2 regions of the Amnibacterium sp. genome follow, and region 2 is predicted to be linked to the other one. Evidence: predicted binding sites of a transcription regulator. Region 2 holds the regulator's gene; the other holds the start of a gene.

Region 1 (14,238 bases), on a different contig from region 2:
GCGCCGAGGCCAGGAGGGGCGAGGTGGCCGCCGGGCTCGGCGTCGACGCGATCCCGGCGGCGAGGACCGTGGGGTCGCTCTCCGGCGGTCAGCGCTCCCGGGTCGCGATGGCGGCGCTCCTGCTGGCCCGTCCGACCGCGCTGCTGCTCGACGAGCCGACCAATCACCTCGACGACGCCGCGATCGGGTTCCTCGAGCGCACGCTCGCCGCATGGCCGGGCCCCGTGCTGTTCGCGAGCCACGACCGCGCGTTCCTCGACGCGGTCGCGACGCGCGTGGTCGACCTCGATCCCGCGCCCATGCCGTTCCCGCACGTGGTCGCGGGCGACGACGCGGGCTCCGGGTACGGGGTGCGCTCCTCCAGAGGGGGCTACACCGCGTACCTCGCCGAGCGCCGGGCGGAGCGCTCGCGCTGGGAGCGGCGGTTCGCCGAGGAGCAGGAGGAGCTGACCGGGCTCCGGCACCGCGTCGCCGTTACCGCCCGGCAGACGAACAGGAAGGACACCCCGCGCACCGAGGGGCGCGCCTCGGCCAAGTTCTATTCGGACAAGGACGCGAAGGTGACGAGCCGGCTGGTGCGGAACGCGCGGGTGCGGCTCGAGACCCTGGAGCGCGAGCAGGTGCGCAAGCCGCCGCCCGAGCTCCGGTTCGCAGGCCTCACGGCGCCGAAGGGCACCGTCGCGGACGGCGCCCTGGTCCGCGCGACGCGAGCGGAGGTCGCCGGCCGGCTGGCCCCCACGACGCTGTCGATCGATCCGGGAGCGAAGCTGCTCGTGACCGGGGCGAACGGCGCAGGCAAGTCGACGCTGCTGCACCTCCTGGACGGCCGCCTCGCGCCCACCGGGGGTGCGGTCGACCGGGCCGCGCGGCTCCGTTCGGCGCTCCTCGCCCAGGACGTCGTGTTCACCCGGCCGGAGGCGACCGCCCGGGACGCCTACCGGGCGGCGGTGGGGGAGGCGCGGGCGGAGGCGGTGCCTCTGTCCGTGCTCGGGCTCGTCGCCGGACGGGACGCCGACCGGCCGGTTGGTGCCCTCAGCGTCGGCCAGCAGCGGCGGCTCGCGTTGGCGATCGCGATCGCGGATCCGCCCGACCTCCTCCTGCTCGACGAGCCGACGAACCATCTCTCGCTCGCGCTCGCCGAGGATCTGGAGGAGGCGCTCGGTACCCATCCTGGCGCGGTCGTGGTAGCGAGCCCCGACCGCTGGCTGCGCCGCCGCTGGCCCGATCGGGCCCTGCACCTGGCTGCGGGAGGATGGGCGCATGCCCGGTGACAACCTGACCCGCGTCGAGGCGGAGGAGCGCGCGGCGCTCGTCGCCGATCTCGAGTACGACATCGCGCTCGACCTCACGATGGGCCGGGAGGTGTTCGGCGCGACGACGACGATCCGGTTCCGGGGCACCCCGGGCGCACCGACCTTCCTCGACGCCCTCACCGTGGCGGTCGAGTCGATCCGCTTCAACGGCCGCGACCTCGACCCGGCCGTCGCCGACGGGACCCGCATCGCGCTCCCGGCGCTCGCCGAGGAGAACGAGGTCACGATCGCGGCGACGATGCGGTACTCGCGGTCGGGGGAGGGCCTGCACCGCTTCGTCGACCCCGCGGACGGCCGCGTCTACCTGTACACGCAGCTCGCGACCACCGACGCCCGCCGGGTGTTCCCCTGCTTCGAGCAGCCGGATCTCAAGGGGCGGTTCACCCTCGAGGTCACCGCGCCGGACGGCTGGGACGTCCGCTCCAACCAGCCCGTCGCCGCCCAGGAGGCGGTGGGCGACGGCGACCGCTGGTGGCGGTTCGAGCGCACCGAGCCGCTGTCCACCTACCTCCTGGCCCTCATCGCGGGCGACTGGGTGGCGCACACGAGCGAGCTCACGTCCTCCGACGGCCGGACGATCCCGCTCGGGGTGCTCACCCGCGCCTCCCTCGCGCCCTTCATCGACCCGGAGGAGATCGTCGAGACGACGAGGGGCGGCTTCGGCTTCTACGAGGACGCCTTCGGGATCCCGTTCCCGTTCGTGAAGTACGACCAGGTGACGGTCCCCGAGTACAACTGGGGCGCCATGGAGAACCCGGGCCTCGTCACCTTCAACGAGACGTTCGTGTTCCGCTCCACCCCCACCGAGGCGCAGCGCGAGCAGCGGGCGATGGTTGTGCTCCACGAGCTCGCGCACATGTGGTTCGGCGATCTCGTGACCATGCGCTGGTGGGACGACACCTGGCTGAACGAGTCCTTCGCGACGTTCATGTCGTTCCTGGCCACCGCGGAGACCACCCGGTGGACGAACGCGTGGGCGACCTTCACCACGAGCGAGAAGAACCACGGCTACGAGCAGGACCAGCTGCCCTCCACCCACCCGATCGTCGCCGACATCGCCTCCGTCCAGGACATCGCCGTCAACTTCGACGGCATCACCTACGCGAAGGGCGGCAGCGTGCTGAAGCAGCTCGTCGCCTACGTGGGGCGGCGCGAGTTCTTCGCGGGGGTCGCGGCGTACCTGCGCGAGCACGCCTGGGGCAACGCGACGCTCGCGGACCTGCTCGCGCGCATCGCGGCGGCGAGCGGCCGCGACCTCGCCGCGTGGAGCGCCGAGTGGCTCGAGACGGCGGGCGTGAACACGCTCGTGCCGGAGATCGAGACGGACTCGAAGGGCGTCGTCACGCGGTTCGTCGTGAAGCAGCTGCCTGCCCCCGTCGGCGACCCGATCCTCCGGCCGCACCGGCTCGCGGTGGGGCTGTACCAGCCGGAGGGGGAGGACGGCGCGCTCGTGCGGGTGCAGCGCGAGGAGCTCGACGTGGTCGGCGAGCGCACCGAGCTGCCGGCCCTCGTCGGCAGCAGGCGGCCGGCCCTCGTGCTCGTGAACGACGACGACCTCGCGTACGCGAAGGTGCGCCTGGACGCCGCGTCCCTCGCCGTCGCGCAGGAGGCGCTGTCCTCGGTCGCCGCGGACCTGCCCAGGACGCTGCTGTGGAGCGCGATCTGGGACATGACCCGCGACGGGGAGGCGTCGCCCTCCGACTTCGTGCGGCTCGTGATCGACCACCTCGGCGCCGAGACCTCCGCCCCGCTCCGCGGCACCCTCCTGCAGCAGGTCGTCATGGCAGCGGAGGAGTACACGGACCCGGCCGCGCGCGCGGGTGCGCTGGAGACGCTCGGCGACGGCCTGCTCCGCCTGCTCGCGCACGCGGAGCCCGGTTCGGACGCGCAGCTGCAGCTCGCGCGGTCGTTCGCTCGCGTCGCGCGGACCCCGCAGCAGCTGGACCGGCTCGCGGACCTCGATGCCGGCGCCGCCGAGGGGCTCCCGCTCGACCCCGACCTGCGCTGGGCGCTGCTGACGGGGCTCGTCGCGGGCGGCCGGGCGGGGGAGGCGGAGATCGCCGCCCTGCTCGCCACCGACGACACGACGAGCGGCCACGAGCACGCCCTGCTCGCCCGCGCCGCGATCCCCACGCCGGAGGCGAAGGCCCGGGCCTGGGCGGCGCTGTTCGACTCGGCGGAGCTCACGAACTCGCAGGTCGAGTCGACGGTGCGGGGCTTCTCGCGCGTGCTCGACCCCGCGCTGCTCGAGCCGTACGTCGACCGGTACTTCGCGGGCGTCGAAGCGGTCTGGTCGTCGCGCTCCTTCGCGCTCGCGGAGCCGATCGCGGAGGGTGCCTACCCGCGTCCGCTGGCGTCGGCGGCACTCGCGGACGCGGCCCGCTCCTGGCTCGCCGCGCACCCGGCCGCGCCGGCGCCGCTTCGCCGGATCGTCTCGGAGAACCTGAGCCGCACGGACCGCGCGCTCGCCGCCCAGTCCCGCGACCGAGCCTGACGCGCCTCCCGCGCCTCCGCCGCCGAGAGCACTTCGGCAGGCTGATCGCACTTCAGCAGGCTGAGCACGTCCGACTGAGCCTGCCGAAGTGATCAGAGCCTGCCGAAGTGCTCGGGGGTGCGGAGGAGGAGTGCTGGGCAGTGCGGAGGAGGGGAGGCGGGTTCGGCCCAGGTCGGCGGCCTAGCGTGGACGGGTGACCGGCAGCATCCCCCTCCGTATCGGCTACAAGGCGTCCGCGGAGCAGTTCGCGCCGCGCGACCTCGTCGAGCTCGCCGTCGGGGCCGAGGCCGCCGGCTTCGACTCCGTGGCGACGAGCGATCACTTCCAGCCCTGGCGGCACACGGGGGGCCATGCGCCGTTCTCGCTCGCCTGGATGGCCGCGGTCGGCGAGCGGACCTCGCGCATCACGATCGGCACCTCCGTGCTGACGCCGACGTTCCGCTACAACCCGGCGGTGATCGCCCAGGCGTTCGCGACGATGGGGGAGCTGTACCCGGGCCGCATCTGGATCGGGGTCGGCACCGGGGAGGCGCTGAACGAGATCGCGACCGGGTTCCGGGGCGCTGGCGAGCAGGAATGGCCCGAGTTCAAGGAGCGCTTCGCGCGGCTCCGGGAGGCCGTGCGGCTCATGCGCGAGCTCTGGACGGACGAGCGGGTCAGCTTCGAGGGCGAGTACTACTCGACCCACGACGCGAGCATCTACGACCGCCCGGCGACCCCGGTGCCGGTGTACGTCGCGGCCGGCGGTCCCGTCGTCGCGAAGTACGCGGGCCGCGCGGGCGACGGCTTCATCTGCACCTCCGGCAAGGGCATGGACCTCTACACCGAGAAGCTCATCCCCGCGGTGGAGGAGGGTGCGGCCGCCGCCGGCCGTGACGTCGGCGCGATCGACCGGATGATCGAGATCAAGGTCTCCTACGATCCCGACCCGGAGGCCGCGCGCGAGCACACCCGGTTCTGGTCGCCGCTGTCGCTCGGCAAGGAGCAGAAGCACGACATCACCGACCCGGTCGAGATGGAGCGGGCGGCGGACGCGCTGCCGATCGAGCAGATCGCGAGCCGCTGGATCGTCGCCTCCGACCCGGACGAGGTCGCGGAGCGGATCGGCGAATACGTCACGGCGGGCTTCACCCACCTCGTGCTGCACGACCCGCGCGACGACCAGCGCCGCTTCCTGGAGCTCTTCGAGCAGGACCTCGCGCCCCGCCTCCGCGCGCTCGGCTAGGGGCCGGAGGAGCGGCTCGCGTCAGGCCAGCTGCTCCACGATCGCCGCGCCGAGGTCGTCGCCGGAGCACCATGCGGCCTCGACCCGGCTCCGCTCGCTCCAGCCGTCGCCGCAGAACCCGACGCCCTCCGGGGTCAGGAAGAAGGTGCGGTCGCGCGGCTCCCGCGGGTGCGCGAAGCTCCAGCGGTGCACGATCACGTCGATCGGGTCCAGCGGCACGCCGAGCACGCGGCGCATCGCGTCGAGTACCGACGCGGCCGCCGCCTCCGGGGCCGACAGGTGGATCGACGCGACGTCCGACCTCGTGTGCGCGACGAGCACGGGTGCGCCGTCGCCGCGGCTCCTGCCGTCGTCGGCGAGCCACCGGATCGGCAGGTCCGAGACGAACGCGGCGTCGAACTCCGGCCACGAGCGCTCCGCGAACCGGGCGGCGACCGCGATCGCCGGCGCATACGGCTGCGCGGCCGCCGCCTGCAGCGCCGGATCCGTCAGGAGGCGGACCGCCTGCGGCCCCGGCATCGCGAGCACGACGGCGCGAGCGGGCGTCCCGTCCACCTCCGGACCGGGGCCGACCGTGCCGACGACCCGGCGCTCGACGTCGAGGCCGCGGGCGAGGTCCTCCGCGAGGCTCCGCATCCCGCCCGGCGCGGCGTACCGCATCGGGCCCGGCTTCGCCTCCCCGAGCCCGTGGGCGTCGGCGACCCGGAACCTGTCGGTCCACGCGCGCAGCAGCCCGCGGGCGGTCCAGTCGTCCGCGACCGCCCGGAAGCGGTCGTCCGACACCGTGCAGTAGGGCGCGCCGAGGTCCACCTCGTGCCCATCGGAGGTGCGGGCCCCCAGCCGGCCGCCCGGCCGCCTGCCTCGGTCCAGCACCTGCACCCGCAGCCCCGCATCGACGCAGCGTCGTGCGCAGGCGAGGCCGCTGAGTCCCGCACCGACCACGACGACGTCCACAGTCACCCGTCGATCCTCGCAGGGGCGCCCGCCGCGAGCCGGGGAGCGCGGTCAGCCCGGGAACGGCGTCATCCCGTGCCCGGAGCACGCCGCCGCACCCGGGTACACGTGCAGTCGGCCGTTCGCCGCGCGGCAGAGGACCGATGCGGGGGACGGGGCCGGGGAGGCGCCGGCGCCGGCCGCGCGGGAGGCCCCGCCCGCGCCGGGTCCGGCCGCCGCGCACGCGTGCAGCGCGGCGGCGGGCAGGCCGCTGCGCTCCACCTCGACCGACCGGGTCGGGGTCCCGTGGCACACCACCGCCACCCGGTCGGAGGCGGGAGCGCCCTTCCCGGAGCTCGCCGCGCTCCCGCTGGAGGTGCCCACCAGCACGGGCCGGACGAGCACGAGCCCGCCCCCGAGCAGCGCCACGGCGAGCGCGGCGCCCGCGACTCCGGCGGCGCGGCGCGCGGCGCGGCGGCGGAGGTCGATCCGTCGCTGCACCCCGCGCTCGATCCGGCGCAGCTGGTCGTCGGTGGGGAGGCCGTCGCTCATCGCTCGTCCTCCAGATCCCTGCGCAGGCGCGCGCGGGCACGGCTCAGCCGGTTGCGGACCGCGCCCTCGGTGAGCCCGAGCCGCGCCGCCGCCTCCGCGTACGCGACGTCCTCGACGAGGCAGAGCCGGGCCACGGCCGCGTCGAGGGGCGGGAGGGCGTCGAACGCCCGGCGCAGCAGGTCCGCGACCTCGCTGTGCTCCTCCGCGGGGAACCGCGGCTCGCGGGCCGCCTCCGCCTCGTGCAGCACGCGCCGCACCCGGGCGCGCCGTCGGTTGGCCGCGAGGTGCTTCACGGTCACGATGAGCCACGGGAGCGCGGAGTCGCCGACGAGGTGCACGCGGTGCCGCTTGCGCCACAGCAGGAGGAACGCGTCCTGCACCACCTCCTCCGCGTCCGGCTTGGACTCGATCGAGCGGTACGCGACGGCGTAGAGGGGGCCGGCGTGCCGGTGCACGATCTCGCCGAAGGCCGCCTGGGCGCCTGCGCCCGTGCGGGCCAGCAGGTCGGCGTCGCTCAGCGCTCCTGGCACCGTCGCCTCCCGCCGATCGCGCGATCGGTCGGCATCCTGCCAGGCGCCGGGCACGGAGGGGAGGGCCGTCGTCACGCCGACGTCGCGCGCGTGCGGCGGCGCACCACCCGCACGGCGAGCGCGGACAGGGCGCCCACGACGCCGAGCGCGAGTAGCCACGGCAGCGCGACGCCGAACCCCACCGCGAACGCCGCGAGCGCGTGCACGAGCCCCTGCGTGCCGGCGAGGAGGCCGCCGACGAAGTCCGACGGGCCGGCAGGCGGTACCGCCGCGGGGACGACGACGGACACGTCGAGCGTCGCGGACGCGACCTGGTCGGCCAGGGTCCGCTGCTGCGCCAGCAGCTGCTCGAGCGACGTCTGCCGGTCCGTCAGCGCGCCTTCCAGCTGCACGAGGTCGGTGCTCGACGTCGCCTTCGCGAGCAGCTGCTGCAGCCGGGTGATGGAGGCGCGGAGGCTCGTGATCCGCACGCCGGTGTCCGTGACGCGCGCGGTGACGTCGCTCGAGTCGACGGTGAGGTCCCGCACGTGCCCGGTGTGCTCGATCGCGGTCAGGACCGGCTCGAACCCCGCGGCGGGGATGCGGACCACGAGGTGCGCGGACGGCCTGCCGCTCGGGTCCGCGGTGCTGCGGTCGATGCGGCCGCCTGCCGAGTCGACGAGGCTCGTGATGCGGTCCGCGACCGCGATCGGGTCCCGGGCGACCAGGTGCAACGTGCCGGTGGTGACGATCGAGCGGTCGGCGGAGGTGCTCGCGGCGTCGGATCGGCTGCCGGAGGCGACCGACCCCTTGGCGGCGGCGCCGCCGACGGCGCTCGACCCGCTCGACGCGCTCGCGGTGCAGCCGGCGAGGGAGGCGATGGCGATCGCTGCGGCGAGGGCGGTGGCGAGGATCCTGGTGCGCACACCCCTCCATGTGCGCTGCGGCCGCCTCCGTCTCGCGCCGCGGTGCGCCCTGCCCTACGAGTCCGCAGGCAGCGCGGCCGCGAGGTCCTCCCACAGGTCGTCGACGTCCTCGAGCCCGACCGAGAGCCGCACCAGCCCCTCCGGGATCGTCGGCGCTTCGCCCGCCCAGCGGCGGCGCCGCTCGAGGCTCGACTCGACCCCGCCGAGGCTCGTCGCCGCGCGCCACAGCCGGACGCCGTGCACGAGCGCGTCCGCCGCCGCCGCGTCCGAGAGCACGATCGAGACGATCGCACCGAACCCGGGATACCGCGTCTCGGTGACGCCCGGGTGCCCCTCCAGGCGCCGTACGAGCCGCTGCGCGGTCGCCTGTGCGCGCTCGAGCCGCACCGGCAGCGTCCGGAGGCCCCGGAGGGCCAGGAACGCCTCGAACGCGGAGGGCACCGCGCCCCCGAGCGAGCGGGCGCCCGTCACCTTCGCCACGAGCTCGGGATCCGTCGCCACCACGGCCCCCATCAGCAGGTCGCTGTGACCGGCCAGGTACTTCGTGACCGAGTGGACGACGAGGTCGGCCCCGTGCTCGATCGGCCGTTGCAGGAGGGGCGTCGCGAAGGTGTTGTCGACCGCGACCAGCGCGCCGGCGGCATGCGCGCCGCGCACGATCGCGGGCACGTCCGCGAGCTCGAGCGCGGGGTTCGTGGGCGACTCGAGCCAGACGAGCGCGGCGCCGCGCGCCGCGGCGATCACGGCCGCGGTGTCCGTGATGTCGACCCACGCCGCGCGGACGGCGTCGCGCGCCTCCAGCTCCTGCAGCCGCGCCACGGTGCCCGTGTACGAGTGACGGGGCGCGACGACCGTGCCGCCGGTCGGTACGAGGTCGAGCACCGCGCTGACCGCCGCCATGCCGGAGGCGAACGACACGCAGGTGCCGCCCTCGAGCTCGCCGAGCGCCGCCTCGAACGCGGCCCAGGACGGGTTGGCGTACCGCCCGTACTCGAGCTCGCCGAAGGAGCCGTACGTCGAGGCGAGCACGACCGGCTGGTTGAGCGGTGCATCGGGCGCAGCGGGCGGGCGGCCCGCGGTCACGGCTCGGGTGGCGAATCGCAGGGGGCGGGAACCGTCGTCCATGCCGTCATCCTCCCGCGCCCACCGCGCTCACCAGGGCACGGGGGTGCCGTCCCAGGAGAAGAAGCCTCCCGTCGGTCCGTCGTCCGGCAGCAGCGCGAGCCGCACGGCGCCGGCCGCCGCCTCCGCAGGATCGCCCCCTCGCGACATCCCGGGGAGCAGGTTCGTGCGGCGCAGCCCGGGGGCGAGCGCGTTCACCCGTGCCCCCGACCCCTCGGCGGCGAGCGCCTGCGCGGTGTGGAGCGTCACGGCGTTCAGCGCGGTCTTGGACGATCGGTACGCGGTGCCCCCGCCCTGGACCGCCCGCCAGTCGAACTGCGGGTTGTCGCTCGTGGTCCAGGTGAGCGACGCGGTGCCGCTCGACACGTTGACGATTCTGGGATGCGGTGAGCGGCGGAGCGCCGGCAGGAACGCGGCGGTCACGGCGACGACCGCGAACACGTTCGTCTCGTAGGCGCGGCGGAAGTCGTCGAGCGGGCCGCCGAGCGGATCCGCCCCTCCCGGGTTGATGCCGGCGTTGTTGACCAGCACGTCCAGGGCGTCGACGGAGGCGGCCGCTGCGGCGATCGAGTCCTGGTCGGTCACCTCGAGCTGGAGGGGCCGGGCCCGGTCTCCGGAGGCGGACAGTTCGTCGATGGCAGCGCGCAGCCGGTCCGGATCCCGGCCCGCCACGTGCACGATCAGTCCGGCGTCGAGCAGCTGTCGCGCGATCTCGAGGCCGATGCCGCTCGTGGCGCCCGTGACGAGCGCGACGGAACCTGGTCCCGGTGCGGTGTCGTTCATGTCGTCTCCGATTCCAACTCCAACGATGGGGTTGGAGAAAGCGTACCCCTGCGCGGGCACCTCTACCGTTGGCGGCATGGCGTGGGACACCGAGGGCACGCGGCGGCGGCTGCAGGAGGCGGCGACGGCCGAGTTCGCCGAGCACGGCCCCGACGGCACCACCATGACGCGCATCGCGGCGCGTGCGGGGGTCAACAAGGAGCGCCTGTACGCCTACTTCGGGGACAAGCGGGCGCTGTGGGAGGCCGTGCTCACCGCGGAGCTCGACCGCCTGGCGGCGGCCGTCCGCCTGACCGGCGCCGGCTTGGACGACCTCGGCGAGTTCGCGGGCGCCACCTTCGACTTCCATGCGGCCCACCCGCAGCTCGCGCGGCTGCTGCAGTGGGAGGGGCTCGTCGGGGGTGAACCGGCCGCCGCCGAACCGCGCGGCGCCCACTACCGCGAGAAGGTCGAACGGTTCGCCGAGGCCCAGCGGGCGGGCGTGCTCGACCCCTCGCTCGACGCAGGCCACGTGGTGTTCGCGCTCATCGCGCTCGCCGCGTGGTGGCAGACCGTGCCGCAGCTGGCCGCGATGATCACCGGCGCCGATGTCGATGATCGGCAGGAGCGAGCGCGGCGCCGCGCGTTCGTCGTCGAGCTCGCCCGCAGGATGGCCGCGCCGAGGGCCTGACCGGCCTCGGAGCGTCGGTCAGTCGAGCGGCTGCACGAGCTGGATCAGATTGCCCACCGTGTCGCCGGATGCGCCTTGGGTTCGAGGGAGAGCTGTGTGGCGTCCGGCGAGTCGGAGGACACGACGGTCAGCCAGCGGAACTCGCCGAGCGGGACGTCGGCGGCGACCCGGAAGCCGAGCGGTCCGGTGTAGAAGGCGAGCGCGCGGTCCTGGTCGTCGACGAAGACGCTGACGGTCCGGAGTCTCATGTCGGGTCCTTCTCGTGGTCGGCATCCGCCGCCCCTCACCCTAGGCAGGGCGGCGGCTGCGCGAAAGGGATCAGGACAGCGAATCGGTGAACATATGTTCGCATTGGATCTTGCTAATGCGCAGCGTAAGTCGATATCATGTTCGCATGTCGCTCGCCGGGATCATCGCCGCGGAGCAGCGGCGGGTCGACCGGCTCGCCGCTCGTGATGCCGCGCGTGAACGTGACGCGGCGCGACGCGGAGGGGCGACGGTCCGGCCGCTCCGTCCCTCCCCGGTCCGGGTCGATCCCGTGCACGTGCTCGACAGCGAGCCGATCGATCCCTTCTGGCGCACCTGGCCCGAGGAGGACCCGACACCGCCCGAGGAGTCGTCCCCGTCGATCCCGGTCGACCCGTGGCCCCTGCTGCCCGAATCGGTGCGCATCCTGGAGGTCGACGGAGCGCGGCTCGCCCTGGTGACCGAGCGGATCTGGATGGGCGGGACACCCGCGCTGCCGGAGCTCATGGTGCAGCGGCTGCACGCGCGCCTCCGGACGGAACCGGGCGATCACCACCTCGACCTGCGCGGCTGTGAGCAGGAGACGCGCGCGTGGGCCCTCGCGGCCGCAGCCGCCGCCGGGCTCGAGCCGACGACCTGGCGGCTCACCGTGGAGGCGGTCGAGCGGTGGGCGGTCGACGACGCCGCTGCGGCGCACCTGCCGTGTGCGCCGAACGCCAAGCCGGACCCGGACCCGCTCTTCGAGGCGCTGGCCGTCGTCGCCGAGCAGCAGCGGTGGCACAACCGGAGCGAGATGCGTCGCATCGTCGCTGCGGTCGCCGCGTGGCGCATCGCGCAGGCCAGGGAGGGGGCCGGAGCGGCGAACACGCCCTATCTGAACGGCTTCTTCCAGGACCTCGGGCTGCAGCTCGGGACGGTGTGGACCACGGCGCGGAACACGGTCCACCTGGCGGACCGCGTCGAGCGGTCCCTGCCGGCGGTGTGGCAGCGGTTCCTCGCAGCGGAGGTCCCCTGGTCCTCGATGCGTGCGGTCCACGCGGCCATGGAGGGCATGGACGAAATCGTCCTCCCCGCGTACGACGACGGCGCGTGCACGATCCTCGCGGAGGTGCCCGCGCCGCAGGTCCGCGATGCACTCCGGCGGCTCGCGGAGCGCCTCCAGGCGTCGAGCGCGGACGACCGGCGAGCGCGAGCGATGCGCAGGCGTTCGGTGATCGTCGAGGCCGGCAAGGACGGCATGGGCTGGCTCCACGCGTACCTGCCGATGGAGGCGCTGCTCACGATCGATCGCCAGCTCACGAAGGCGGCGGTGCTCGAGCACGGCCGATCGGGCGGTGCCGTCGGCATCGGCGCCCTCCGGGCGGACCTCCTGCAGGACGGCCTGATCGAGGCGCTCGCGAACGACGCCTCGCGGGAGGACGCACTCATCCCCGAGCGCCGCGGTGTGCAGGCGAAGGTCGTCGTGCTCCTGCCGGCCATGACGGCCCTCGGCCGGTCTCGGCAGCCCGCGGTCCTGCAGGGCTACGGCCCGATCGGCATCCGGACCGCGCTCGGCCTCGCCGGGACGGCGAAGAACTGGATCCGGGTGCTGACCGACCCCTTCACCGGCGTCCCCGTGAGTCTCGGCCGCGAACGGTACCGGCCGACCGCCGACATGCGGACCCTGCTCAGGGTCCTCGACGGCGGCGGCAGGGGCCCGGGTCGACCGTGCGCGCCGGAGCAGGCCGAGGTCGACCACAACCGCTCGTTCTGGAAGAACGGCGAAGGCGGCGCCACGGCGATCGACAACCTCATGCTTTTGTCGCACTTCGACCACGGGCTCAAGACCGCGGGCGAGATCGACGTCGTCCAGCTCGCGGACCGCACCGCCATCGTCACCACGAGCGCGGGCAACCGCTACGTCACCCGGCCGCTCGACCCGCTCGGACCGACACCCGTGCCGCCGGACCTCCTGGATCCCGACGACTGCCCCTTCTGATCCCGGACCGGCTGATCCCGGACCGGCCCCGTCGGTGCGCGTGCGCTCGTTCTTCGGGGATCAGGGCTGCTGCAGGACGCGGACCACGTTGCCGGAGGGGTCGCGGAACGCCGCGTCGCGCGGGCCCCACGGCTGGTCGGCGGGCTCCGAGACCACCTCCGCACCGGCCGCGACCGCACGGTCGAAGAGCGCCTCGAGGTCGTCCGTCGCGAACACCCACGGGCCGAACGTGCCCTTCACGACGAGCTCCTCGAGCGCTTCGCCGTCGGCGGGGGATCGGCCGGCGTGCGGGTCCGAGAGCACGATCTGCGCGCCTCCCGCGTCGCCGAGGGTGATCCAGCGGTGGCCGCCGGAGGAGACGTCCTGCGCGACCGGCAGGCCGAGCGCGTCCCGGTAGAACGCGAGTGCGGCCTCCGGGTCCGAGACGGGGATGGGGGAGTACTGGAGCGAGATCCGCATGCCGGGCAGGCTAGGACGCCGGGGTACCGGCCGCTTCTCCGATCCTGCTCGTCCGCCGGGGACGCGTGAGCACGCGAGCGGCGCAGTCGGGCATCTGCGCCTCGGCGGGATGCTCCGCCGCCCGGTAGGCGGAGGGCGTCGTGCCCACGATGTCGGTGAACCGGCTGGAGAAGGAGCCGAGCGAGGACGCGCCGACCGCCATGCACGCCTCCGTGACGCTCGCGCCGGCGCGCAGCATCGCGCACGCCCGCTCGATCCGCCGCGTCATCAGGTACTGGTACGGGGTCTCCCCGTAGACCGAGTGGAAGCGCCTGCTGAAGTGCGCGGCCGACAGATGCACCGCGGCGGCGATGGCCGGCACGTCCAGCGGTTCCGCGAAGCGACGGTCGATCAGGTCCCGGGCGCGCCGGAGGAGCACGAGCTCCGCACGACGCTCCGGGATCATGCGCGGGAACCTATCAGCGGGCCGGGACGCCGAGCGGGGCCTGTGCGGAGAGCGTCGCGCTGCGGATCGCGGTCGTGAGCGCCTCCACCGCCGACCGCGGGGCCGCGGGGTTCGAGAGCAGCCGGAAGTCGACGGCGCCGAGCGTCGGCAGCCCGAGCCGCACCTCGACCTTCTGGAGGTCGGAGGGGATCAGCGAATGCGCGAGCACCGCGATCCCGAGGCCCGCCCGCGTCGCGGCGAGCATCGCGTTGATGTCCCGCGCGATGCAGGCGATCCGCCAGCGGCGGCCCGACGCCTCGAGCGCGTCGATGGCCATCCGACGGGTGAAGCTCGGCGCGCGATGCACGACGAGCGGCACCTGCTCCTCCTTCACGAACGGCTCCGCGTCCTCCGCGGCCCACACGAACTGGTCCCGGAGCACGAGGGTGCCCTCGCCCGCTTCGACGGACGGCTGCTTGACGAACACGAGATCGAGATGGCCGGCCGCGAGCCGCCGCGTGAGCACGCCGCTCTGGTCGACGGTGAGCTCCAGGTCGACCTGCGGGTTGAGCCGGCGGAACTGCCGGAGGATCCGGGGCAGCTG
Region 2 (14,238 bases):
CCCTGAGCGCACCGGGGATCGCGAGGTCGCGGATGAGCACCCCCGCGTCGAGCAGTCCCTGCCAGAGCGCGGCGGGGTCCGCGACGCCGCCGAACAGCAGGAAGTTCGTCCAGCTCGGCCAGACGCGGTAGCCGAGCGCCTCCAGCCCGGCCGCGGTGCGGTCCCGCTGGGTCCGGATCTCGTCGACCATCTGCAGCATGAGCGGCGCGTGCGCGAGCGCGCCGAGCGCCGCCGCCTGCGTCAGCGCGGACAGGTGGTACGGGAGGCGCACGAGCCGCAGCGCGTCCGTGAAGGCGGGATCCGCGGCGAGGTAGCCGAGTCGCGCGCCGGCGAACGCGAACGCCTTGCTCATCGTGCGGGAGACCGCGAGCCGTGGGCGGCCGGGCAGCAGCGTGAGCGCGCTCGGGGCGTCCTTCGGCATGAACTCGCCGTACGCCTCGTCGACGATCAGGATCCCGCTCGTGGCGCCGTACGCGGCCTCGATCGTGTCCAGACCGACCGGGGTGCCGGTCGGGTTGTTCGGTGCGCAGAGCACCGTGATGTCGGGCCGGGTGCGCTCGATCTCCGCGACGACAGTCGCGGGTTCGAGGCGGAAGTCGTCGTCCCGCCGCCCGAGTGCGACGGCGGTACCGGTGGTCACGGCGTAATTCGGGTACATCGAGTACGTCGGCGGGAAGGTGAGCAGCGTCCGTCCGGGTCCGCCGAAGGCCTGGAACACCTGCTGCAGCACCTCGTTCGAGCCGTTCGCGGCCCACAGCTGCGCCGGCGAGAGGCCGTGCCCCAGGTAGTCCGTCAGGGCCTCCCGGAGTGCCGTGAACTCCCGGTCCGGGTATCGGTTCACGTCGTCGAGCGCGATCGCGACCCGCTCGAGGATGTCGACGCGCACCGCCTCCGGCACCGGATGCGTGTTCTCGTTCACGTTCAGCGTCACCGGTACGTGCAGCTGCGGGGCGCCGTAGGCGGTCCTGCCGACGAGGTCGGCGCGCAGCGGGAGGTCCGCGAGCGAGGTCACGCCCACGATTCTCGCAGACGGCGCGGGGACCCCTCCCGGGTCAGTCCCCGGCGGGCAGGAGGAGCACGGCTCCCGCGTCGACGCCCGCGCCGCCGAGGTGGTTCACCCGCTCGATCGCCGCGACCGTGACGCGCGGATCCGCCTGCGGCGCGACGCGCTCGGCGATGCGCCAGAGGGTCTCACCGCTGCCGACCACGACGGTGCGCGGCGCCTGCCTCGGCGCCGCCTCGGCGACCCCCGGTGCCGCCGCGAGCAGCGCCCCCGAGAGCGCAAGCAGGGCGGGCAGCACCACCAGCACGACCTGACCGCGGCGGGTGAGCCGCAGACGCGGCGCCGGGGCGCGCCCGGACCGGGCGGCGGCGGCCTGCGGCATGCCGGCGACGCGCGGCGCACGCACCACGGGCACCCGATGCGCGCAGGCCGCGCCTCCCCGGACGGCGGCGCGGCGCGCAGGCACGGGCCGCAGCTGCACCGCCGCCGGCTCCGCCGCCTCGTACTCGATCCAGTCGTTCTGCACCGTGAACATCGCGTTCCCCTTCCGCAATCGCCGTCGAATCGAACATAGCTTCGAGCGCTCAATCCGTGCAAGCAGATCTTCGATCGGGGGTCCGACATCGCCGGACGTCCGATCGAACACGTGTTTGCACCCGGCACGCGGTCCGAATACCATCGGTGTGACTCCCGGATGCGGGGTCACGCGGGGACGCGGGAGCGTGGAGGACCGATGACGGACGAGCAGGCCACCGGCCGGACGCGATCCCGACGGCGGACGTCGCTGTCGCCGAAGCAGCACGCGATCCTCGAGGCGATCCAGCGCTCGGTCGCGTCACGCGGCTACCCGCCGAGCATGCGCGAGATCGGCGACGCGGTGGGACTGGCGTCGCTGTCGAGCGTCACCCACCAGCTCAAGCAGCTCGAGCTCTCCGGCTACCTCCGCCGCGACCCGAAGCGTCCGCGCGCCCTCGAGGTCGTCATCCCGGTCCCCGTGTCGGCCTCGGCCGAGTCCGACACCCATGCCGTGCCGGTGGGCGATGCGGCGATGGTGCCGCTCGTCGGCCGCATCGCCGCCGGCATCCCGATCACCGCGGAGCAGCAGGTCGACGAGGTGTTCCCCCTCCCTCGCCAGCTGGTCGGCAAGGGCGACCTCTTCATGCTGAAGGTCGTCGGCGAGTCGATGATCGACGCCGCGATCTGCGACGGCGACTGGGTCGTCGTCCGATCGCAGCAGACCGCGGACAACGGCGAGATCGTCGCCGCGATGCTCGACGGCGAGGCGACGGTGAAGGTGTTCCGGCAGCGCGACGGCCACACCTGGCTGCTGCCCCGCAACTCGGCCTTCGAGCCGATCCTCGGCGACGAGGCCGTCGTGCTGGGAAAGGTCGTCGCGATCCTCCGCGCCGTGTGACGACGCGCCCGGGTCTCGGTTCATCCCTCCGGATGAGATCCGTCGCGATCCTGGGCACGGATCCCTCGGCCTCTCTACGGTGGTCGGAGGCGCGCGCCGGTCGCGCCGGAGGGAGCGCCCGTGATCGAGGCGAGAGGGCTGGTCAAGCGATACGGCGCGAAGACGGCGGTGGCAGGGATCGATTTCGACGTCCGGCCGGGAGTCGTGACCGGGTTCCTCGGCCCCAACGGCGCCGGCAAGTCGACGACGATGCGGATGATCGTCGGACTCGACGCGCCGACCGCGGGGACCGTTCGCGTGAACGGACGCCCGTACCGCGACCACGCGGCACCGCTGCACGAGGTCGGGGTGCTCCTCGAGGCGAAGGCTGCGCACCGCGGGCGCACGGCGCGCAACCACCTCAGAGCGCTGGCCGCCACGCACGGGATCCCGGACCAACGGGTCGACGAGGTCATCGATCTCGCCGGGTTGCGGGACGTGGCCCGCAAACGCGTCGGCGGGTTCTCGCTCGGGATGGGGCAGCGGCTCGGCATCGCCGCGGCGCTGCTCGGCGACCCGGCGACGCTGATCCTCGACGAGCCGGTCAACGGGCTCGATCCGGACGGCGTCCGGTGGGTCAGGACGTTCGTCCGGGAGCTCGCCGCCGAGGGCCGGACCGTGCTGCTGTCCTCGCACCTCATGAGCGAGATGGCGCAGACCGCCGACCACGTGATCGTCCTCGGCCGCGGCAGGGTGCTCGCCGACATGCCGATCGGCCAGCTCATCGCCGGCGGCGGCTCGAGCGTGCGTGTCGCGTCCCCGCGGAGCGCCGAGCTCGCCGCCGTGCTCCGGTCCCACGGCGCGACGGTCTCGGACGGGCAGCACGACCTGTTCGACGTCGCCGGGATCGACGCCGCCGCGGTCGGCGAGGCGGCGGCCGCCGCCGGCATCCCACTGCACCAGTTGACGACCGTCGAGTCGTCGCTGGAGGAGGTCTACCTCGCGATGACCGCCGAAGACGTCGAGTACCGGAGCGGGTCCGCCGTTCCCGAAGGGAGCCGGGCATGAGCGCGGTCGTCACGACCGACCGGGCCGGTACCAGAGGGGTCACCGCCGGGGGCGTGCTCCGGTCGGAGTGGCTGAAGCTCGTCAGCGTGCGCAGCACCTTCTGGACGACGGCGGTGTCGCTCGCGCTGACCGCGGCCGTCTCCGTGCTGCTCGGGGTCGCCGCGCGACCCGATCCGAGCGGCGGCCCGTCGAATCTGCCGCTCGTCGGCGCCTCCGTCAGCCTCAGCCTCGTCGCGCTCGTGGTCGGCGTGCTCGGTGTGCTGTCGATCGGGGGCGAGTACGCGACCCTCCAGATCCGCTCCTCCTATACGGCGGTACCGGCACGGTGGCCCGCGCTGGTCGGCAAGGGCGTGATCGTCGGGCTGTGGTCGTTCGTGCTCGGGCTGGTCGTCACGTTCGGCAGCTTCGGGGTGGTCGCGGGCCTGTTCGGCGCGAAGGGCGTCACCGTCGCCTTCGACGGCGACACCGTGGGCGCGCTGCTCGGCGGGGCCTCCTACCTCGCCGTCGTGGCGGTGTTCGCCGTCGGGCTCGGCGCGCTCGTCCGGGCGTCGGCCGCGGGCATCACGATCCTGGCCGCGCTCCTCTTCGTCGCGCCGACGATCGTGAACCTCGCCGCCGCGCTGACCCGGGCGGATTGGCTGCGCACGGCGGGCGAGTACCTCCTCTCGTCCGCGGGCGGGGTGCTGTACGCCGGCCCGGACCCGACGGCCATCCCGCTCTGGGGCGCCCTGATCGCGCTCGTCTGCTGGGTCGCCGCGGCGTGGATCCCCGCCCTGCTGCTGACCAGGGCCCGCGACGTCTGAGGCACGCGGGATCGCCGTCGACGGTCTCGTGAACGCGCGCGACCTCGGCGGACTCCCGCGCGCGATGCTCCCGGACGACCAGGCGACGGCACTCCGCACCTGGCGCGGGACCCTGCCCGGCTGACCCCGCTCAGGCCGGCAGCGTGTTGACGGCGTGCACCCCGGTCGCCCAGAGGTACTGGACGGCGTGCGTCCGGTATGGGCGCCACGACTCCGCCCGGGCGGCGAGCGGGCGGGGCGCGTCCGGGAGCCCGAGCCGTCGCGCCGCCTGCACGACGCCGAGGTCGGTGGGCAGGAACGCGTCGACGTGGAGCGCGCGCATCAGCACCGTGTCGGCCGTCCACGGCCCCACGCCCGGCAGGGCGAGCAGCGCGGCGCGGACCTCGTCCGGCGGCGAGGCGAGGTCGACCGTCCCGTCCGCGAGCGCCGACGCGACGCCGAGCACCGTCCGGATGCGGGACGAGGGCATGCGCAGCACCTCGGTGAGGCGGTGCGGCTCGGCCGCGAGCGCCTCCGCGGTCGGGAACAGATGGGTCAAGCCGCCGTCCGGCGCCTCCAGCGGCTCGCCGAAGGCGGCGACCAGCCGCGCCGTGTGCGTGCGAGCGGCCGCGGTGGAGACCTGCTGGCCGATCACCGCTCGGAGGACCATCGCCTCCGGGTCGAGCGTCCCGGGCGCGCGCCGGCCCGGAGCCGCGACGACGAGCGGAGTCAGCACCGGGTCCGCTTCGAGCACCGCCTGCATCGCGTGCGGATCGAGCGCGAGGTCGAGGGCGATCCGCACCCGGGCGAGCGCCTCCGCCTCGTCGCTCCGGTGGGCGAGCCGGAGCGACGCGGGCACGCCGTGCGCTGTGGGCAGCCCCACCTCGATCACCGCGGCGCCGTGGGCGAGCCGGACGGCGGCGCGGTAGGCGCCGGCCCGCCACTCCTCCACCCCGGGCACGGCGGTCGCCGCGAGATGGCCGTAGAGGTTCGAGGGGTCGAGCGGCGGGGTGAACGGCAGGTGGAGCAGCACCGGTGCCGCGCTCAGGCGGGGACCAGCCCGAAGCGGCGCCGGTAGGCCTGCGGCGACACGCCGAGCTCCGTCGCGAAACGGTGCCGGAGCACCGACGCTTGACCGAATCCGACATCGCGGGCGATCTCCTCCACGGAGCGGTCCGTCGACTCGAGCAGCGACCGCGCCGCGAGGAGCCGCTGCCGAGCGACCCACGCGGCGGGTGTCGCGCCGGTGGCCTGCCTGAACCGGCGCGCGAACGTGCGCGGCGACTGGTGCGCGCGCGCAGCGAGGATCTCCACCGGCAGGTCGTCCGCGAGGTGCGCCTCGATCCAGTCGAGGAGGGGCGCGTACCCGTCATCGACGTGCTCCGGCACCGGGGCGGCGATGTACTGTGCCTGCCCGCCGTCGCGCTGCGGAGGCACGACCATCCGCCGGGCGATGATGTTCGCCGCGGCCGCGCCGAACTCCTCCCGCACCACGTGCAGCGCGGCGTCGATGCCCGCTGCGGTACCGGCGCCCGTGACGATCTTCCCGTCCTGCACGAACAGCCGGTTCGGGTCGACCGAGCTCGCCGGGAACCGCTCGGCCAGCGCCCGGGCGTGCATCCAGTGCGTCGTGCTCGGTCGGCCGTCGAGCAGGCCGGCCTGCCCGAGCACGAAGGCGCCGGAGCAGGCGCTCAGCACCCACGCCCCCCGGTCGTGCGCGGCGCGGAGCGCGTCGAGCACCCGGGGGTCGGCCCTGTCCCCGACGGGCAGCGCCGGCACCGCCACGAGATCGGCGTCCGCAGCGACGTCGAGGCCGTTCGGGACGTCGAGCGTCATGCCGTGCGGGAACGGGAGCGGTCCGGGATCGGCGGCGACGACCCGGAAGTCGAACGAGGGGACGCCGTCGTCGTGGCGATCGATGCCGAACACCTCGCAGAACACGCCGAACTCGAACACGGCCATGCCAGGCATGGCGAGCACGGCGACCTTCCGCAGCATGCGCTCAGTCTGGCAGAGAATCGACGGACGATGTCCGTTCTGCCACTCGTGGCAGGATCCCGGTGGCCGTAGCGTCCCTGCCATGGCCTTCGTGATCCTCCTCTTGCTCCTCGCCGCCGTCGCCGCGGGCGCCGTGCTCGGCACGGTCGAGGCCGTGCGCCGGGACGGGTACGGACCGCGGCCCGACCGCTCCGACCGGACCGCGGACCCGCGCCGCCTGCTCTGACGCCTCAGACCAGGTAGGGCTCGAGGACGGCGCGTTCCTCGTCGCCGACGAGCGCCTGGATGCGCGCACCGGTCTCCTCGTAGACGGTCGCGAGCACGCGACCCTTCTCGTGGAGCAGCGACACGAGGCCACCCTCGTCGAACGGGATGAGCACCGTGACCTCGTGCCGCGGCACCGGCAGCAGCGCGCCGATCGTCGCGAGCAGGCGGTCGACGCCCTCCCCGGTCCGCGCCGACACGAACAGGGCGGTGGGCTCCATCCCGCGCAGCACGAGCCGGGTCGCCTCGTCCGCGAGGTCGGCCTTGTTGAAGACCACCTGCTCAGGCACCTCCCGCGCACCGACCTCCGCGATCACCTGGCGCACCGTCGCGAGCTGCGCGGCCGGGTCGGGGTGCGAGGCGTCGACGACGTGCAGCACGAGGTCGGCGTGCTCGACCTCCTCGAGCGTCGAACGGAAGGCCTCCACCAGCTGGTGCGGCAGGTTGCGCACGAAGCCCACCGTGTCCACGAGGGTGTACGGGCGGCCGTCGGCCGTCTCCGCACGCCGCACCGTGGTGTCCAGGGTGGCGAACAGGGCGTTCTCGACGAGCGCCCCGGCCCGCGTGATGCGATTCAGGAGGCTCGACTTGCCCGCGTTCGTGTACCCGGCGATCGCGACCGACGGCACCGCGTTGCGCACCCGGTTCTGCCGCTTGACGGCCCGGGACGGAGCCATGTCGGCGATCTCCCGGCGGAGCTTCGCCATCCGGGAGTGGATGCGCCGGCGGTCGAGCTCGATCTTCGTCTCACCCGGTCCGCGCGAGCCCATGCCGGCGCCTGCGCCGCCCACCTGGCCGCCCGCCTGGCGGGACATCGAATCGCCCCAGCCGCGCAGCCGCGGGAGCAGGTACTGCAGCTGCGCCAGCTCCACCTGCGCCTTGCCCTCCCGGCTCTTCGCGTGCTGGCTGAAGATGTCGAGGATCACGGCGGTGCGGTCGATGACCTTCACCTTGACGACGTCCTCGAGGGCACGCCGCTGGCTCGGCGCGAGCTCGGTGTCGGCGATGACGGTGTCGGCGCCGACCATGCGGACGATGTCGCGCAGCTCCTCCGCCTTGCCGGAGCCGAGGTAGGTGGAGGGGTCCGGGTTCGGCCGGCGCTGCAGCAGGCCGTCGAGCACCTGCGCGCCGGCGGTCTCGGCCAGCGCGGCGAGCTCCGCCAGGCTGGTCTCGGCCTCGACCTGGCCGCGCGAGTACACGCCGATCAGCACGACGCGCTCCAGCCGCAGCTGCCGGTACTCGACCTCGGTGACGTCCTGGAGCTCGGTCGAGAGCCCCTGCACCCGACGGAGCGAGTTGCGCTCCTCCAGGTCGAACTGCTCGCCGTCGAAGTCGTCGTGCGTCGCGTCGATCGCGCGCTCGAGGTCAGCGGTGTGGATGGTGTCGGTGTCGCGCAATGCGCCTCCTGCTTCGCGGTGCCCGATGCTCCGCGTGTGGTTCGATGCTTCGTCGTGGATGGGGAGCACTACTTCAGCGCGCAGCCCGCGAGCGAGCGCCGCGAGCGCGTCATCCGGGTCGTGCTCCAGGGTGAGCCGTTCGAGCTGAGGACCGCGGACGGCGTGTTCAGCTCGGAACATCTCGACACCGGGACCGCCGTGCTGCTCGCCTCGGTCCCGCCTCCGGCGTCGGAGGGGGAACTGCTGGACCTCGGCTGCGGCTGGGGTCCGATCGCGATCGCGATGGGCAGACGGTCTCCTGGTGCTTCGGTGTGGGCGGTGGATGTGAACGAGCGCGCCCTCACGCTCGCCGCCGCGAATGCCCGACTCGCCGGCGTCCAGGTCAAGACCGCATGCCCCCAGGATATTCCCGCCGGGCTGGAGTTCGCGACGATCTGGTCCAATCCTCCGATCCGCATCGGCAAGGACGCGCTGCACGAGCTGCTGCGGACCTGGCTCCCCCGGCTCGCGCCCGGCGGGGAGGCGTGGCTCGTCGTGGCGAAGCAGCTCGGCGGCGACTCGTTGCAGCGGTGGATCGCGGAGTCCTTCCCGGACCTCGACGTCAGCCGCGCGACGACCGACAAGGGGTTCCGGGTGCTGCGGGTCGCCCGCGGCTGAGGGTCAGACGTCGACGACGCCGGTGTAGACGAGCTCCGCCGGGCCGGAGAGGGCCACGTGCTCGCCGTCCTCGGCGGGGAACATCCGCACGCCCAGCACGCCGCCCGGCACCGTGACGCGCCACTCGTCGGGCGCTCCCCGCCCGGCCCAGTGCCGGGTCGCGAGCGCGGCGGCGACCGCACCCGTACCGCAGGACAGCGTCTCCCCGCTCCCCCGCTCGTGGACCCGCATGCGGATCCGCGCGACGCCGTCGTCGTCGACGAGCGGGTCCTCCGGTCGCACCAGCTCGACGTTCGCACCCGTCGGGGGCGCGGGATCCAGCACGGGGGCCCCGGACAGGTCCGCTCCGGTCAGCTCCTCGTCGTCCGCGAGCGCGACGACGACGTGCGGGTTCGGCACGTCGATGGACAGGCCGGGCCGCACGACGTCGACGCCGGCGATCCGCACGGCGACGTCGTCGGGGCCGAGCGTCCACCGGCCCAGGTCCACGACGTAGCCGGTCCCGCTCCGCTGCACGGTCATCACGCCGCCGCGGGTCGCGATCGGCAGGCGCTCACCCGCCGGCAGCTCGACGAGCCCCTCCTCGATCAGGAAGGCGGTGAACACGCGGATGCCGTTGCCGCACATCTCGGCGGTGGACCCGTCGGCGTTGCGGTAGTCCATGAACCACGCCGCCGCCGTCCCCTGCGGCGCGAGCGGCTCCGCCGACGTGGGGACGGCACGCAGCAGGCCGTCCGCGCCGATGCCGAAGCGCCGGTCGCAGAGCCGCGCGACGTCGCTCGGCTTCAGGTCGAGCTCGCCGTGCGGGTCGGCCACGAGCACGAAGTCGTTCCCGGTGCCGTGTCCCTTCGTGAAGCGGAGCTCGGCCATGGCGGATGAGCCTACCGAGCGTGCGCGGGGCGGGAGGGCGCGAGCGGACCGAGCCGGCGCCGCACGGCCGTCGTCGCGCCGGCCGCGGCGGCGAGCAGGAGGGCGGGCGCCGCGTACGCGACGCCGGGGACCGCACCGGCGACCAGGGAACCGACGGCGGCCGCGACGATGAGCAGCGCGACCTGGAGCGCGAACACGGTGGGGATCCTGGCGGGTGCCACGAACCGGTCGAGGCCGAGCGCCGACCCGAGGGACTGCGTCCCGGTCGCCAGGCCCAGCGCGACGGCGGCGGGCACCGCGGGCGCGCCGACGAGGAGCAGCAGGTAGACGAGCGCCATCCCGCCCGAGCCGAGCGCGAGGAGGCGGAAGGCGTGCCGCGGTCCCACCCGGCCCCCCAGGAGCACCGCGCCCGCGACCTCCGCGAGCGCGAGCACCGCGAACGTGGCGCCGGAGGTCGCCGCACCCGTCCGCAGCGGCACGAGCACCTGGAGCGTGCCGATCCCGAAGCCCGCGGCCGCCGCCCCGCCGAGCAGCACCAGCACGCCGCGACCCGGCACGCGACCGACGGGGGCGACGCCCCCCGCGGCGCCACCGCGATGCGCCACCGCGAGGAGCAGCGCGGCGAGCACCCCGCCGGCTGCGGCGATCGGCGGGACGAGGCCCACCCGACCGGCCGTCGCCAGCGCCGCAGCCGCGATGGGGCCGAGCGCGATGCCCGCCTGGAACAGCACGTTCACGAGCGCGTAGGCGCCCGGGCGATCCCGGCCCGGCACCGAGCTCGCGAACCGTCCCCGGACGGCCGGGGTGATCGCCGGGATCGCCAGGCCGGCGAGCACGGCCCCTGCGATGCGGGCGTCACCCGCGAGCAGCACCGCCGCGACGGGACCGAGCAGCGAGAAGAGCGGGAGGAGGAGCGCCGCGCGGACGCGCGCGAGCAGCGCGCCCTGCGTGACGACGCCGACGGCGTTCCCGATCCCGAACGCGGCGGCGAGCAGCCCCGCCTCCCCGGCCGACCCGTGCCGGTCGAGGACCGCGAGCACGATGCCGAGCGGCCACATGCCGATCGGGACCGCGCCGATCAACGCTGCGATCAGCGAGAGGGCCGTGGATGGCTGCTGCAGCAGTCGGCCGTAGGTGCGCACGGGGGTCCTTCGAGACACCCACCCACCCGGAAGAGGCTGCTCCCTCAGGGGGCCGCACGGCGGCCCGGGACCAGGATACCGGCCTCGCGGTCAGTCGGCCGCCTGCGCCATCGCCTCGAGAACGCGCTCCGTCCGCCTCGGATCGTCGCCGTCGACCGCGAGCGCGCCCTCGTCCCTGGCGAACCACGCCCGCTGCCTGCGGACGACGCGCCAGGTGAGGCGCACGGTCTCGGCGAGGCCGTCCTCCTCCGACATCCGTCCGGCGAGCACGGCGATCGCCTGCGCGTACCCGATCGCCCTCGACGCCGTCTGGCCCTCCGCGAGGCCGCGGGGCAGCAGGGCGCGGACCTCGTCGAGGAGCCCCTCCTCCCGCCACATCCGCTCCGCGCGCGCGGCGAGCCGGGCGGCGAGCGGATCGTTCGGCACCTCCACCACCACCCGGAGGGCCGGCCGCCAGAACGGCGCCGCGTCCGGCAGCGACGCGGCGAACGGCTCGCCGGTGAGCGTCACGACCTCGAGCGCTCTGATCACCTTGCGCAGATTCGCGGAATGGATCCTCGCCGCTGCGACCGGATCCTGCTCGGCGAGCCTGCGCCAGAGCGCGTCCGCGCCGAACGACTCCGCCTGCTGCTCGAGCTCGGCGCGCAGGTCGGGGTCGGTCGCCGGGAACTCGAGCTCCCGGAGCACCGACTCGAGGTAGAGGCCGGAGCCGCCGACGAGGATCGGCACGGCTCCGCGCGCCTCGACGGCCGCGATCGCGGCGCGCGCCGCATCCCGGTAGACCGCCACGCTCGCCGTCTCCGTGACGTCCCACAGGTCGAAGAGGTGGTGGGGGACGCCGCGCCGCTGATCGACGGGCAGCTTGGCGGTGCCGACGTCGAGCCCGCGGTAGAGCTGCATCGCGTCCGCGTTGACGACCTCCGCCGCACCACCCGCGCGCGCGATCGCCTCCGCGACGTCGAGGGACAGCCCGGTCTTCCCGGTGCCGGTCGCGCCGGCCAGGACGAGCAGCACGGGCGGCTCAGCCGCCCTGGGCGGACCGGAGGCCCGGCAGCCCGAGCGAGACCGCCCTGGCGCCGCCCGACGGCGCGGGAACCGCGCAGGAGGCCGCCTCCCGCGCATCCCACGCGTCCCCGGCACGGGTGCGCTCGAGTCGAGGGGCGGCACCGGCGGGCACGTCGGCGATCAGGTACGCGGGCGCCGCATCCGTGACCCGCACCGTCACGAGGTCGCCTGGTCGGGGCCGCGCGACTCCCTCGGGCAGGCCGACGTGCACCAACCGGTTGTCGGCGGCCCGGCCGGAGAGCCGGCGGGTCGCGCCGTCCTTCCGGCCCTCGCCGGTGCCGACGAGCACCTCGACTTCGCGGCCGACGAGGGCGCGGTTGCCGTCCCAGGACAGCTGCTCCTGCAGCGCGGTCAGCCGTTCGTACCGCTCCTGCACCACGTGCTTCGGCACCTGGTCCGGCATCGTCGCGGCGGGCGTGCCCGGCCGGATGGAGTACTGGAACGTGAACGCGGAGGCGAACCGCGACTGCTCGACGACGCGGAGCGTGTCCTCGAAGTCCTCGTCCGTCTCGCCCGGGAAGCCGACGATGATGTCCGTCGTGATCGCGGCGTCGGGGATCCGCGCGCGGACGGCGTCGAGGATCCGCAGGTAGCGGTCCGACCGGTAGGAGCGTCGCATCGCCTTCAGGATCCGGTCGCTGCCGGACTGCAGCGGCATGTGCAGCTGCGGCATCACCACATCGGTCTCGGCCATCGCGTCGATGACGTCGTCGGTGAAGGCGGCGGGATGCGGGCTCGTGAAGCGCACGCGGCGCAGCCCCTCGATCTCCCCGGTGGCCCGCAGCAGCTTGCCGAACGCCTGCCGGTCCCCGAACTGGACCCCGTAGGTGTTCACGTTCTGGCCGAGGAGGGTGACCTCGATCGCGCCGTCCGCGACGAGCGCGCGGATCTCGCCGAGCACGTCGCCCGGCCTGCGGTCCTGCTCCTTGCCGCGGAGGGAGGGCACGATGCAGAACGTGCAGGTGTTGTTGCAGCCCACGGCGATCGACACCCACCCGCTGTACGTCGATTCGCGCTTCGTCGGCAGCGTGGAGGGGAAGACCTCGAGGGACTCGAGGATCTCGATCTGCGCCTCGTGGTTGTGCCGCGCACGGTCGAGCAGGGTCGGCAGCGCACCGACGTTGTGGGTGCCGAAGACCACGTCGACCCACGGCGCCTTCTCGAGGATGGTCGAGCGGTCCTTCTGCGCGAGGCAGCCGCCGACGGCGATCTGGAAGCCGTCGCGCTCCCGCTTCACCTTGGCCAGGTGGCCGAGGTTGCCGTAGAGCCGGTTGTCCGCGTTCTCGCGCACGGCGCAGGTGTTCAGCACCACCACGTCGGGCTGCTCGCCCGCCATGGCGGCCACATAGCCCGCCGCCTCGAGCGAGCCCGCGAGCCGCTCCGAGTCGTGGACGTTCATCTGGCAGCCGTAGGTCCGCACCTCGTAGGTGCGGGCCGGGGCCTCGAGGAGGTCGGTCGCGCTCACCCGAGCAGTGTAGGAACCGCGCAGGGGGTTCCACGCCGCTGCTCGCGTCAGCGGATGCCCGCGCCCTCGAGCGCGCTCCGGACCGCGGTGCGGAGGGAGGAGCCCGAGTACCCCTTGCGCATGAGGTAGGCCGCGAGCCGCCGCTCGGCGACGTCGAACGCGAGCGAGCCGAGCCGGCGGGCGCGCTCGTCGGCGACCTCCTGCAACCGCGCCTCCGCGGTCTCCTCGTCCTCCGCCTGCTCGACCAGCACGGCGTCGATCACGTCCTGCGGCACCAGGCGGCCCCGCAGCGTCGAGCGGATCGCCTGATCGCCGAGTCCCTTCCGCTCCCGGAGGCGGTCGACGAGCCGCGCCGCGAAGGCGGCGTCGTCGAGCAGGCCGCTCTGCCGCAGGCGCTCCAGCTCCCCCTCGACGTCCTCCGGCGGCAGCCCCTTGGCGACGAGCTTCGCCCGGATCTCGCCCTCGGACGCGTCGTGCCGGGTGAGCGCCGCGATCGCGACGTTCTCGGCACGCCTCGACGTCCTGGTCCGCGGCAGCGGCGCAGGGGCGTCCGCGTCCACACCCGGCACGGCCCACTGAGCCTCGTCCTCGGCGTCCGCGGCGCCCGGCGCGCCGTCCTCCGCGCGGCGCCGGGCCTCGGGACCCGCGATGCGCTCGATGTCGGCGAGCGTCTGCTCACGGACGGGTCGCGGGAGGCGGGAACGGCCGGAGGGGGCCGAGCGCTGCTCGACCCCCTCCTGCTGTCCGCTGCCCGCGCGGTTCCCGGGGAACTGCAGCAGCTCACCCATGGGTCAGGCGCCCACCTTGCGGGCGACCGGCGCGCGGCCCTGGAGCGGCTCGACCGGCGCGGCGGCCGCTGCGGCATCCTCGGCCGCCTGCTGCTTGTATGCGCCGACCCCGAGCTTCTTCAGGATCTTCTGCTCGATCTCGTTCGCGATGTCCTTGTTGTTCAGCAGGAAGTCGCGGGCCTTCTCCTTGCCCTGCCCGAGCTGGTCGCCCTCGTACGTGTACCAGGCGCCGGACTTCTTGACGATGCCGTGCTCGACGCCGAAGTCGATCAGGCTCCCCTCGCGGGAGATCCCGACGCCGTAGAGGATGTCGAACTCGGCCTGCTTGAACGGCGGGGCCATCTTG

What was found. Region 2 encodes LexA, which represses DNA repair genes until DNA is damaged. Its sites were predicted from a motif close to TCGAACANNTGTTCGA; they were not measured.
Region 1: a site for LexA is predicted at 10,862-10,877, ahead of ACTHLI_RS04670 (DUF222 domain-containing protein). Genes of this name have one in related genera too.

What each region holds. Positions count from the first base shown of each region.
Region 1 covers NZ_JBQCGC010000031.1:15,220-29,457, reverse strand. The annotation lists gene ACTHLI_RS04725 (ABC-F family ATP-binding cassette domain-containing protein) at 1-1,271, shown strand, start outside; gene pepN (aminopeptidase N) at 1,261-3,807, shown strand; gene fgd (glucose-6-phosphate dehydrogenase (coenzyme-F420)) at 4,001-5,032, shown strand; gene ACTHLI_RS04710 (NAD(P)/FAD-dependent oxidoreductase) at 5,054-5,992, opposite strand; gene ACTHLI_RS04705 (hypothetical protein) at 6,038-6,517, opposite strand; gene ACTHLI_RS04700 (RNA polymerase sigma factor) at 6,514-7,047, opposite strand; gene ACTHLI_RS04695 (DUF4349 domain-containing protein) at 7,119-7,952, opposite strand; gene ACTHLI_RS04690 (trans-sulfuration enzyme family protein) at 8,007-9,077, opposite strand; gene ACTHLI_RS04685 (SDR family NAD(P)-dependent oxidoreductase) at 9,105-9,857, opposite strand; gene ACTHLI_RS04680 (TetR family transcriptional regulator) at 9,934-10,527, shown strand; gene ACTHLI_RS04675 (VOC family protein) at 10,572-10,775, opposite strand; gene ACTHLI_RS04670 (DUF222 domain-containing protein) at 10,922-12,751, shown strand; gene ACTHLI_RS04665 (VOC family protein) at 12,812-13,210, opposite strand; gene ACTHLI_RS04660 (helix-turn-helix transcriptional regulator) at 13,221-13,655, opposite strand; gene ACTHLI_RS04655 (LysR substrate-binding domain-containing protein) at 13,669-14,238, opposite strand, start outside.
Region 2 covers NZ_JBQCGC010000105.1:101,045-115,282, reverse strand. The annotation lists gene ACTHLI_RS15130 (histidinol-phosphate transaminase) at 1-1,012, opposite strand, end outside; gene ACTHLI_RS15125 (LysM peptidoglycan-binding domain-containing protein) at 1,053-1,538, opposite strand; gene lexA (transcriptional repressor LexA) at 1,737-2,417, shown strand; gene ACTHLI_RS15115 (ABC transporter ATP-binding protein) at 2,538-3,464, shown strand; gene ACTHLI_RS15110 (hypothetical protein) at 3,461-4,267, shown strand; gene ACTHLI_RS15105 (DNA-3-methyladenine glycosylase family protein) at 4,398-5,279, opposite strand; gene ACTHLI_RS15100 (GlxA family transcriptional regulator) at 5,291-6,244, opposite strand; gene ACTHLI_RS15095 (hypothetical protein) at 6,327-6,470, shown strand; gene hflX (GTPase HflX) at 6,475-7,974, opposite strand; gene ACTHLI_RS15085 (class I SAM-dependent methyltransferase) at 7,960-8,562, shown strand; gene dapF (diaminopimelate epimerase) at 8,566-9,432, opposite strand; gene ACTHLI_RS15075 (MFS transporter) at 9,444-10,574, opposite strand; gene miaA (tRNA (adenosine(37)-N6)-dimethylallyltransferase MiaA) at 10,665-11,588, opposite strand; gene miaB (tRNA (N6-isopentenyl adenosine(37)-C2)-methylthiotransferase MiaB) at 11,596-13,038, opposite strand; gene ACTHLI_RS15060 (regulatory protein RecX) at 13,152-13,892, opposite strand; gene recA (recombinase RecA) at 13,896-14,238, opposite strand, start outside.